Regions from separate parts of the Streptomyces sp. NPDC087906 genome, predicted to be linked through region 2. Evidence: riboswitches for the same ligand, from Rfam matches in the RefSeq annotation. Region 2 holds a riboswitch; the other holds the start of a gene.
The links. Region 2 has a riboswitch for cyclic di-AMP ahead of ACZ63I_RS13110 (M23 family metallopeptidase). Riboswitches for the same ligand answer to the same signal wherever they lie in the genome.

Region 1 (5,483 bases), on a different contig from region 2:
GACGAGCACGGCGGCGAGCCCGGTGAGCACCAGCGCCGCAGCTCGGGCGACGCCGGGGCGCCTCTCCCGCCAGGTGCCGGAAGCCCCGGCCCCGGGAGTGCCGGCGCCTGGTGTGTCGGCGCCTGGTGTGTCGGGGGAGCCGTCGACAGGGCCGTCGGGGCCGGGGTTCCCCTTCTCGCCGGTCTTGTCCGTGTCCGGCAGTTGACGAGACTTCATGAAGGGCGACAACCCAAGTTCCTTCCGCGCGAGGCCCGGTGGTGACATCGCGGACCAGGCACAGAGGGTCGGGGCCGCAGACTGGTGTACGGCCCAGCGATGCGTTTCGTTCAACGCACGACTGCGGAAATCACGGTCACGCGGCAGGGCCGCGAGCGGCGGTCCCGGCCGTCCGTCAGCTCAACCCGCGAACCGGGGGAGCCACTTCACCCGGTAGTCGGCGTGTCCCGCGTGCTCGGCCGCGATCTGCCGGACGACGAACCCCAGGCCGACCGCGCGCCCGGAGGGGAAATCGCGGGCGGGGCGGTCCACGTCCAACTCGGCGACCTCGGCGTACTCACCGAGGAGCACCCGGGTGGTCTCGATGCGGCGGAGGGTCTGCGCCGGGTCCTGGTGGGCGATGTGCCGGTCGTAGCCGTAGTCCTTCATGCTGAAGGCGATCGGGCCCGTCGTGCTGTGGACCTCGCCCGGCCGCTCCGGCGGGCAGCGCCACGTGTCGCCGCCACCGCCCCGCGCGATCTGCTCCTCCTCGTCCAGCCGGGCCCGGACGAAGGCGATCAGTGCGTCGTTCTCGTTCACGCGTCTTGCTCCTCGAAACGGCCCGTCCAGAGCTGTCAGTGGGCTTGGCGGGCTGGGACGGCCGTCAGGAAGGATACCCCCGCGCGGCAACGGCACTTGCCTCACCGGCGACCGCACGAACACCGCCCATATGGGCGATTTGACGGTATTAACCGTCACGTCCGTATAGCCACCGAAAAAGCAACTTGTCGCCCCCCGTTCCTCGTTGAAGCGCGCGGTTGCGCCATATCTCCGTGATGTGTGTCACGTAAGGACATGTCGGTCGGGAGAGCGGTCCGCTGCCATTTCCCTCGCACAGAAGGAAAGTTGAGTTCTCGAACGTCCTGCGGGTAACGGGATTGCCGCTCCTTCGCATTCCTGATTCGAGATGTTTCTGTAATGCGGGACTTGTTCCGGCCGACTGTTGTCGCTTACGTTCACGTCACTCCGGGTGGACCGCCTAATCCTGCCGCCGTCCGGAAAACCCAATCCCACTCACTTACGGCAGGAGCGGGGGAACCAAGGTAAGCCGCCGGTCCTCATCCAGGACCGGCTAGGGGTGAAGTCGCATTCAGGTGCGGCCGGACATCTCCAGTCCGAACCCGACAGCTCACCTCGTAGGCGACGGAGAGGAATTAGTCATGCCCAGGAAGCACCGTCGTCCCCGTACCGGCCGGCTCACCCGACGCCTTATCGCATTCGGTACGGGTGGTGCGGCGCTCACCATTCCGCTGGTGGCCGCCACCACCGCCACAGCGGCGCCGTCCGTACACAGCTCGGCCGTCGCATCGGCAGTGAAGTCGGCGCCCGCGTCCGTCGTGGCCGCCAAGAAGGCCGCTTCGAGGACGTACTCCGTGGTCCACGGCGACTCGCTCGCCAAGATCGCCCGCAGCCACTCGCTGAGCGGTGGCTGGAAGAAGCTCTACCAGGACAACCGGCAGGCCGTCGGCGACAACCCGTCGCTGATCCACCCCGGTCTCAAGCTGACCCTGGGCGGCAAGGCCGCGTCGAAGCCGGCCGCGACGACCGCCGCCAAGAGCGCGAGCAGGACCGCCGTCAAGGCCGCTCCGAAGGCCGAGGCCAAGCCGGCCGCGGCCGCCGCCGCCCCCTCGGCGTCCGGCAAGAGCGCCCAGGGCGGTACGAGCACCACCCCGATCGAGACGGCGGCGAAGTCGTACACCAACGACCTGGACGGCTGGATCAAGGAGTCGCTGGACATCATGGCCGCCCACGGCATCCCGGGCAGCTACGACGGCATCTACCGCAACATCATGCGGGAGTCGTCCGGCAACCCGGCGGCCATCAACAACTGGGACTCGAACGCCGCCGCGGGCACGCCGTCCAAGGGGCTGCTGCAGGTCATCGACCCGACGTTCCAGGCGTACCACGTGGACGGCACGTCCATGGACAGCTACGACCCGGTGGCCAACATCACCGCCGCGTGCAACTACGCGGCTGCCACCTACGGCTCGATCGACAACGTGAACGGTCCCTACTGACCGGACCTTCACCCACCCGACGGGCCCACTCCGGCCGGACGACGCACACGTCCGGCGGGGGTGGGTCCGTTCGGCATGCTGGGGATGCGGCGCGTCACGCAGGCGCCGACACGGCGCGCACCGGTGCGTCCGCTGCCCCGGCCGAGCCCGGCCATCGCGTAGCCGATGCTGCCGAAGGCGATCAGGGTGAGCAGCAGGGCGAGGGTCCAGAAGAGCATCGCCGGGCCTCCGGGTCTCGGAGCGGGGCGTGACTCCTGCCCGCGGTGGGACGCATCGGCAACGATGCGCAGAGTGCGATCCCTGCGGACGATAGCCCGTCGGGCCGTTTCTGAACAGGCGTCAAGTCGCCATCCGCCACGCCCTCCGGGCCCGGCGCAGACCCGACGTGCCGGCTCGGCCGAATGAACGGCGGGGAAACGGCATCCGTCGTGTCGAAGTCATATTTACGTACAACCTTCTAGGGTGTGGATGAATCTCACTCGGTGACCGCCGCTGTTGACGAGGGAGCCCGAATGCTGAAAGTGAGCATAGTGATTCCGGTTTACAACGCCGGAGAGCATCTGGACCGCTGCGCCGCATCACTGACCGGCCAGAGCCTCGGATCCGACGCCTACGAGATTCTCTACGTGAACGACGGGTCGACGGACGATTCGGCCGATCGGCTGCACCGGCTCGCCGCCCGCCACCCGCATGTGCGCGTCCACCATCAGGAGAACTCCGGCTGGCCCGGCAAACCCCGCAACGTCGGCGTGCGACTGGCCCGCGGCAAGTACGTGCAGTTCGTGGACCAGGACGACGAACTCGCCCCGGAGTCGCTGGAACGCCTGGTCAGACTGGGGGAGCGGAACGACTCGGACATCGTGCTCGGCAAGATGTACGGCACGATGACGGGACCGAGCAACGTGTTCAAGCGGACCGTCGAGCGCTGCACGGTCAAGGACGCGCCGCTGATCGAGAGTTTGACGCCGCACAAGATGTTCCGAAGATCCTTTCTGCTGGATCACGGCATCACATTCCCCGAAGGGCGCGTCCGGCTCGAAGACCAGCTCTTCATGGCGCGCGCGTACACCCGCGCGCGAACCGTCTCCATTCTCGGCGACTATCCGACCTACCGCTGGGTCCGCCGGGCGGACGGCGGCAACAGCAGCAGCGGCGCCACGACGGCCGACACGTATTACCGCCATCTGCGGCACGTTGTCGACGCCATCAAGGAGGGCACCGAACCGGGGGAGTTGCGCGACAGACTGCTACGGCGCTCCTATCGGGTGGAATTACTCCGACCGGTGACCGAGCCGCGCGTTCTGCAACGGACCGGGACTCAACTGCGCACGTATTTCGATGTCGTTCGGCGGATGGCGCTTGAATGTTTCCCACCGGGGGTCAGAGAGGGAATGCCGGCCGTCGGAGGACTGCGGGCCACCCTGCTGGAGGAGGGCCGGCTGGAATCCCTTGTCGAACTCGCCCGGCGCACCGGCGGAATCAGACCGCGGCTCGACATGGAGAAGCCTTTCTGGCGGCAGGACAAACTCGTGGTGCGCACCACGGTCCGTCATGTCCGGCCGAATGGTGAGCCGTTGGTTCTCGTGCAGCGCGACGGAAAGATGTTCCTCGATCCCGAACTGCTGGCGGGCATCGAAGGCGCGGAGGACTTCGAGGTGACCGATCCTTTCTCCTATGCCACGGGCGAGCTGCTCGTACAGAACACCTCCGACGGCCACTGGTGGTATCCCGACAGCGAACTGACCCCGGAACTGCGGCCGCTCGGCGCGGGACGGCACGAAGTGGTGATCACGGGCGAGACCCTGCTCGACCCGCACTCGCTCGCCGGCGGCAACCCGCTGGCGAGCGGTCGCCACCATGTGTGGCTCAACTACCAGGTGCTGGGCCTCGGTCGGCGGGCCAGAGTCGCCAGCGACGACCGGCCCCATCTCCCGGTGCGGCGCATCGGCGGCCGCATCCTCGTCCCCAACTGGTTCGGGCCGCACTCCCAGCTCCAACTGACCGCCGGTCAGCCGGGCCGCCAGCTCTGGCTGCGGCACTTCGTGGCGTCCGCGGCGACCCGTCCCGGGATACGCCGCCTCGTCCGTACGGCCATGGGGAAGCTGCCGGCGGGCCTGCGGGGCCGGGTGCGGTCCGCCGCCCAGGAAGCCTCCCGCTGGGGACGCGGGGAGCGGGGGGAGCACGGGAAGCGCTCAAGCTGACGCGTTAGACAAAGTTCGTACGGCTGTCTAATGTGTCAGGTGTGAGTAGTCCTGAGCAGAAGTCCGACGACCCGAAGCGCGCCGCCGTGCTGGCGGCAGCCCTCGGCGTGTTCGGCAGGTACGGATTCCAGAAGACGTCCATGGAAGCGGTCGCCAAAGCGGCGGGCGTGTCCCGGCCCGGCCTCTACCTGCACTTCTCGAACAAGGAGGAGCTGTACCGCGCCACGATGCGCGGGGTACTGGAACGTGCCCAGCAGGGCATGGAGGCGAGCTTCGACGACCCGTCGGCGAGCTTCGAGGACCGCACGGTGGCGGCGCTGGACGCCCTGATGGGCCAGTACGTCGAGACCCAGGTGGCCAGAGACCTCGGTGAGCTGCTGGAGAACAGCGGACCGCAGCTCGGCTCGATGTTCCACGACCACCAGGAGCAGGCGCGGGCGACGATCAGCGACCGGGTCGGGGCACTGGCCCCGCCCGGCCTGCTCACCGACGAGCTGACCGCCGACGACGTCATGGACGTCATCTTCTCCGCGGCCCTCACCTGGAAGCAGACCTCGGCCACCCGCGCCGAGTTCCGCGACCGGATCAGACGTGCCGTCCGGCTGATCTGCCGCGCCGCCGGCTGACAGCCGCCGCCCCGACACCTCCGGGCCCCGGCCTCCGAACCCCGGCCTCCAGGCCCCGCACACCGACCCACGGAGTACAGCCATGCCCCGAACCACCACCCCGGTCACCACCACCCCCTTCACCGGCACCTCCACCGCTGCCGAGGTCATCGACGGTGTCGACCTGACCGGCCGGCGCGCCGTCGTCACCGGCGCCGCCTCCGGTATCGGCCTGGAGACCGCCCGTACGCTGGCCGGCGCCGGCGCCGACGTCACCCTGGCGGTACGGGACACCGCCGCCGGCGAGCGTGCCGCGGCCGACATCCGCACCGCGACCGGACGCGACACCCGGGTCGCCCATCTCGACCTGGCCGACCTCACCACCGTCGACGCGTTCGCCGAGG
Region 2 (5,483 bases):
CGTACTCAAGGAAGGAGCCCTGCATTTCATCGACCACGTCGATGTCGAGGATCTTCTCCTCGAAGTCCTCCGGCGGCGGGGTCTTCGTGCTGCGGCGGGCCATCGCTGCTGCGGCTCCTTCACAGGTCCTGTACGGCTTGTTCTTGCACTGACGCGGACCATTGTGGACCGTGCCACTGACATCACGGACCCCGACCCGTCGCGCGGGCCCGTTACGCGGGAACTTCGCCAGCGGTCAGCACGCTTGCATACAGTGGCAGCAGTTCTCCACCTCGCCATCGAAGGGACGTACATGCCCATGGGTCACACGGCCACAGCGCAGGCCGGCTCCGGCGGCCTGACAGCGACGGAGCACCGGCTGGCCAACGGCCTGCGCGTGGTGCTCTCCGAGGACCACCTCACCCCGGTCGCCGCGGTCTGCCTCTGGTACGACGTCGGCTCCCGTCACGAGGTCAAGGGCCGTACCGGACTCGCCCACCTCTTCGAGCACCTGATGTTCCAGGGCTCCGCACAGGTGAAGGGCAACGGCCACTTCGAACTGGTCCAGGGCGCCGGCGGCTCGCTGAACGGCACCACCAGCTTCGAGCGCACCAACTATTTCGAGACCATGCCCACGCACCAGCTCGAACTCGCGCTCTGGCTGGAGGCCGACCGGATGGGCTCGCTGCTCACCGCGCTCGACGAGGAGTCGATGGAGAACCAGCGCGACGTCGTCAAGAACGAACGCCGCCAGCGGTACGACAACGTCCCGTACGGTACGGCCTTCGAACGGCTGACCGCGCTCTCCTACCCCGAGGGCCACCCGTACCACCACACCCCCATCGGCTCGATGGCCGACCTGGACGCGGCGACGCTCGACGACGCGCGTGCGTTCTTCCGTACGAACTACGCGCCCAACAACGCGGTGCTGTCGGTCGTCGGCGACATCGACCCGGAGCAGACGCTCGCCTGGGTCGAGAAGTACTTCGGCTCGATCCCCTCGCACGACGGCAAGAAGCCGCCCCGCGACGGCACGCTCCCCGACATCATCGGCGAGCAGTTGCGCGAGGAGATCCAGGAAGAGGTGCCGGCCCGTGCGCTGATGGCCGCGTACCGGCTGCCGCAGGACGGCACGCGCGAGTGCGACGCCGCCGACCTGGCGCTCACCGTCCTCGGCGGCGGCGAGTCGTCCCGGCTGCACAACCGCCTGGTCCGCAGGGACCGTACGGCCGTCGCCGCCGGCTTCGGCCTGCTGCGCCTGGCCGGCGCGCCGTCGCTCGGCTGGCTGGACGTCAAGACGTCCGGCGGTGTGGAGATCCCGCAGATCGAGTCCGCCGTCGACGAGGAGCTGGCCCGCCTCGCCGAAGAGGGCCCGACCGACGAGGAGATGGAGCGCGCGCAGGCGCAGTTGGAGCGCGAATGGCTGGACCGGCTCGGTACGGTCGCCGGGCGCGCCGACGAACTGTGCAGGTACGCCGTGCTGTTCGGCGACCCGCAGCTCGCCCTGACCGCGGTGACCCGGGTCCTGGACATCACGGCGGCCGAGGTGAAGGCCGTCGCGGCGGCGCGACTGCGCCCCGACAACAGGGCGGTGCTGGTGTACGAACCCCTCGCCGCCGAAGAGTCCGCCGAAGAGTCCGCCGGCGAAGCGGCCACCGAAGAGACCGAGCACGAAGGGGCGGACAAGTGACCGAGGCTGCCGCGACCATGGAGTTCCACCCGCGGCCGACGGCCGGCGAAGCCAGGCCCTGGGCCTTCCCCGCGCCCGAACGCGGCGCCCTGGCCAACGGTCTGACGGTGCTGCGCTGCCACCGCCCGGGACAGCAGGTGGTGGCCGTCGAGATCTGCCTCGACGCGCCGCTCGACGCCGAGCCTGAAGGGCTCGACGGCATCGCCACGATCATGGCGCGCGCCCTGTCCGAGGGCACCGACAAGCACTCGGCCGAGGAGTTCGCCGCCGAGCTGGAGCGCTGCGGCGCCACGCTCGACGCGCACGCCGACCACCCCGGCGTCCGGGTCTCCCTCGAAGTGCCGGTCTCCCGGCTGCCCAAGGCGCTCGGCCTGGTCGCCGAGGCGCTGCGCGCCCCCGCCTTCGCGGACAGCGAGATCGAGCGGCTGGTCCGCAACCGCCTCGACGAGATCCCGCACGAGACGGCCAACCCGGGCCGCCGCGCCGCCAAGCAGCTCTCCAGGGAGCTGTTCCCCGCCTCCCTGCGGATGTCCCGGCCGCGCCAGGGCACCGAGGAGACGGTCGAACGGATCGACGCGGCGGCCGTGCGCGCCTTCTACGACGCGTACGTCCGCCCGGCCACGGCCACCGCCGTGGTCGTGGGGGACCTCACCGGCGTCGATCTGGACCAGGTGCTCGCCGACAGCCTCGGCGACTGGACCGGCAACACGGCCGAGCCGCGCCCGGTTCCGCCGATCAGCGCCGACGACACGGGCCGCGTCGTGATCGTGGACCGTCCGGGCGCCGTGCAGACGCAGTTGCTGATCGGCCGCATCGGCGCCGACCGGCACGACCGCGTCTGGCCGGCCCAGGTGCTCGGCACGTACTGCCTGGGCGGCACGCTGACCTCCCGGCTCGACCGGGTGCTGCGCGAGGAGAAGGGCTACACGTACGGCGTACGGGCGTTCGGCCAGGTGCTGCGCTCGGCCGCCGACGGTACGGGCGCCGCGATGCTCGCCATCAGCGGTTCGGTGGACACGGAGTCCACGGGCCCGGCGCTGGACGACCTCTGGACGGTGCTGCGCACCCTCGCCGCCGACGGCCTCACCGAGGCCGAGCGGGATGTCGCCGTGCAGAACCTGGTCGGGGTCGCCCCGCTGAAGTACGAGACGGCCGCGTCCGTCGCCGGGACGCTGGCCGACCAGGTCGAGCAGCACCTCCCGGACGACTTCCAGGCGCAGTTGTACGCGCGGCTGGCCGAGACGGGCACGGTCGAGGCGACGGCGGCGGCCGTGAACGCGTTCCCGGTCGACCGGCTCGTCACGGTGCTCGTCGGTGACGCCGCGCAGATCAAGGAGCCGGTCACGGCTCTCGGTATCGGCGATGTGACGGTCGTCGCGGGCTGATCGCTCCGCACGCCGAGCGATGGAAAGGGAGAACCCCGGTGCGGGTGGCCGGGGTTCTCCCTTTTGCCCGCTCTGCCCTGTGGTGTGCGCTACAAATGCCCGCGCGGTTTTGGCGATGCGAAGTCCGCCCGCTTAGCGTCGGTCGGGCTGTCCGCCAGTCACCAGCCGCGACCGCGGCATCGGGCAGCCATCGCCGAGTCCCCGTCAGGCGCGAGCCTGGGGAGCCGGGGACCCACGTCCCTGGGGTGAATCGGATGCCTTCGCCGACCGCGCGGAGGTGCCCGTAGGAGACCTTCCTGCTCCGAACCCGTCAGCTAACCCGGTAGGCGAGAAGGAAGGAAAGGACCAGCCACTCCATGGCGTTCACCCGTCCCACCGGGAAGCACCGTGCCCGCAGACGTCCCACCCGCAGGAGCCTGAGCGTGGCGGGCGTCGCGACGCTCACCGTCGGCGGAGTCGTCGGAGCACTGTCCTCCCAGGCGCTCGCCGCCGAGCCCGAGGGCCCGGCCGCAGGACAGGGCAGCACCACCACCCAGGCCATCGTCATCGGCGACTCCATCAGCGACACGATCGCCGCCCAGGCGACGGCCCAGCGGGCGGCGGCCGAGCAGGCGAAGCGGGTCGCCGCGGCCAAGGCCGAGGCGAAGCGGAAGGCGGAGGCGCGCGCCCAAGAGGTGCGCGAGGCCAGGCAGCGCGCCGCACGCGCCGCCGCGCGCAAGCGGCTGAACGCCTTCCGGACGCCGGTCGCGCACGCGTACGTGAGCACCGGCTACGAGAGCGGCGGGGCGCTGTGGTCGTCCGGCAGCCACACCGGCATCGACTTCCACGCCGCCACCGGCACCGAGGTGGTCGCCGTCGGCGCCGGCACCGTCGTGGAGGCGGGCTGGGGCGGCGCGTACGGCAACAACGTGGTGATCAGGATGCGCGACGGCATGTACACGCAGTACGGCCATCTCTCCTCGATCCAGGTCTCGGTCGGCCAGTCCGTCATGCCGGGGGAGCGGATCGCCCGCTCAGGAGCGACCGGCAACACCACCGGGCCGCATCTGCACTTCGAGGCCAGGACGAGCCAGGAGTACGGCACGGACGTCGACCCGCTGGCGTATCTGCGCGAGCACGGCGTGCACGTCTGACGGCGGCGGCGGCGACACGCGGGCGCACGCGGACACGGAAGCGGGGGGGGGGGCCCCCCCCCGGGGGGGCCCCCCCCCCCCCCCCGCCCCGGGGGGGGGGGGGGGGGGGGGGGGGCGGGGGGGGGGGGGGGGCCCCCCCCCCCGCCCCCCCCCCGCGTGCCGCCGCCGCCGCGCCGGGGGCGCCGCGGGGCGCGGGGGCGCCGCCCCGCCGGCCCGCCGCCCCCCGGGCGGGGGGGGCCCCCCCCCCGGCGGGGGCCCCCCCGCCGCTCTCCTACGGACGCTTCGGACGTGCCGAGCGGGTCAGACCGTCTCGGGAAGCTCGTCCAGCCCCTCGGCCACCAGCTTCGACAGCCGGTCGAGCGCCGCCTCGGCGCCGTCGGCGTCGGATGCGAGCACGACCTCCTCGCCGCCCTGCGCACCGAGTCCCAGCACGGCGAGCATGGACGCGGCGTTGACCGGGCTGCCGCCTTCCTTCGCGATCGTGACGGGGACGCCGGAGGCCGTGGCGGCGCGGACGAAGATGGATGCGGGGCGGGCGTGCAGGCCCTCGGCCCAGCCGACGTTGACGCGGCGCTCAGCCATGGTGTTGCCCTTCAAGTCTCAAGAGGTTGTCTAGACCAGTCTCTCATGTGCAGCCGAAACGGTTCTGCCGCCCCAGGGTGCCCCGCCCCGCCACCGGCCGCGACCGCTGCGTACGCCGCGGTCCAGGCCATAGGCTGGGCTTATGACGCCGTCGGATCACGCGTACCCCGATCACTGGGAAGCAGACGTGGTGCTGCGCGACGGAGGCACCGCACGGATCAGACCCATCACCGCCGACGACGCCGAACGGCTGGTGAGCTTCTACGAGCAGGTCTCCGACGAGTCCAAGTACTACCGCTTCTTCGCGCCGTACCCCCGGCTCTCCGACAAGGACGTGCACCGGTTCACCCACCACGACTACGTCGACCGGGTCGGACTCGCCGTCACCGTGGGCGGCGACTTCATCGCGACCGTCCGCTACGACCGGATCGACGAGCTGGGCCGCTCGGCCTCCGCGCCCGCCGACGAGGCGGAGGTCGCCTTCCTCGTGCAGGACGCCCACCAGGGGCGCGGCGTCGCCTCCGCGCTGCTCGAACACATCGCGGCCGTCGCGCGCGAGCGCGGTATCCGGCGCTTCGCCGCCGAGGTGCTGCCCGCCAACAACAAGATGATCAAGGTGTTCCGGGACGCCGGATTCACCCAGAAGCGCAGCTTCGAGGACGGCGCCGTACGCCTCACCCTCGACCTCGAACCCACCGCGGAGTCGCTGGCCGT

Region 1: linked by a shared signal. The riboswitch ahead of ACZ63I_RS07015 (LysM peptidoglycan-binding domain-containing protein) and the one ahead of ACZ63I_RS13110 (M23 family metallopeptidase) in region 2 are both predicted to bind cyclic di-AMP.

What each region holds. Positions count from the first base shown of each region.
Region 1 covers NZ_JBVJLC010000002.1:374,849-380,331, reverse strand. The annotation lists gene ACZ63I_RS07025 (LTA synthase family protein) at 1-216, opposite strand, end outside; gene ACZ63I_RS07020 (DUF6221 family protein) at 397-795, opposite strand; cyclic di-AMP (ydaO/yuaA leader) riboswitch at 1,247-1,413, shown strand; gene ACZ63I_RS07015 (LysM peptidoglycan-binding domain-containing protein) at 1,416-2,273, shown strand; gene ACZ63I_RS07010 (hypothetical protein) at 2,282-2,491, opposite strand; gene ACZ63I_RS07005 (glycosyltransferase family 2 protein) at 2,786-4,474, shown strand; gene ACZ63I_RS07000 (TetR/AcrR family transcriptional regulator) at 4,516-5,100, shown strand; gene ACZ63I_RS06995 (SDR family NAD(P)-dependent oxidoreductase) at 5,183-5,483, shown strand, end outside.
Region 2 covers NZ_JBVJLC010000003.1:831,878-837,360, reverse strand. The annotation lists gene ACZ63I_RS13125 (DNA gyrase/topoisomerase IV subunit A) at 1-103, opposite strand, end outside; gene ACZ63I_RS13120 (M16 family metallopeptidase) at 293-1,669, shown strand; gene ACZ63I_RS13115 (M16 family metallopeptidase) at 1,687-3,054, shown strand; cyclic di-AMP (ydaO/yuaA leader) riboswitch at 3,236-3,397, shown strand; gene ACZ63I_RS13110 (M23 family metallopeptidase) at 3,411-4,187, shown strand; gene ACZ63I_RS13105 (HPr family phosphocarrier protein) at 4,488-4,769, opposite strand; gene ACZ63I_RS13100 (bifunctional acetate--CoA ligase family protein/GNAT family N-acetyltransferase) at 4,912-5,483, shown strand, end outside.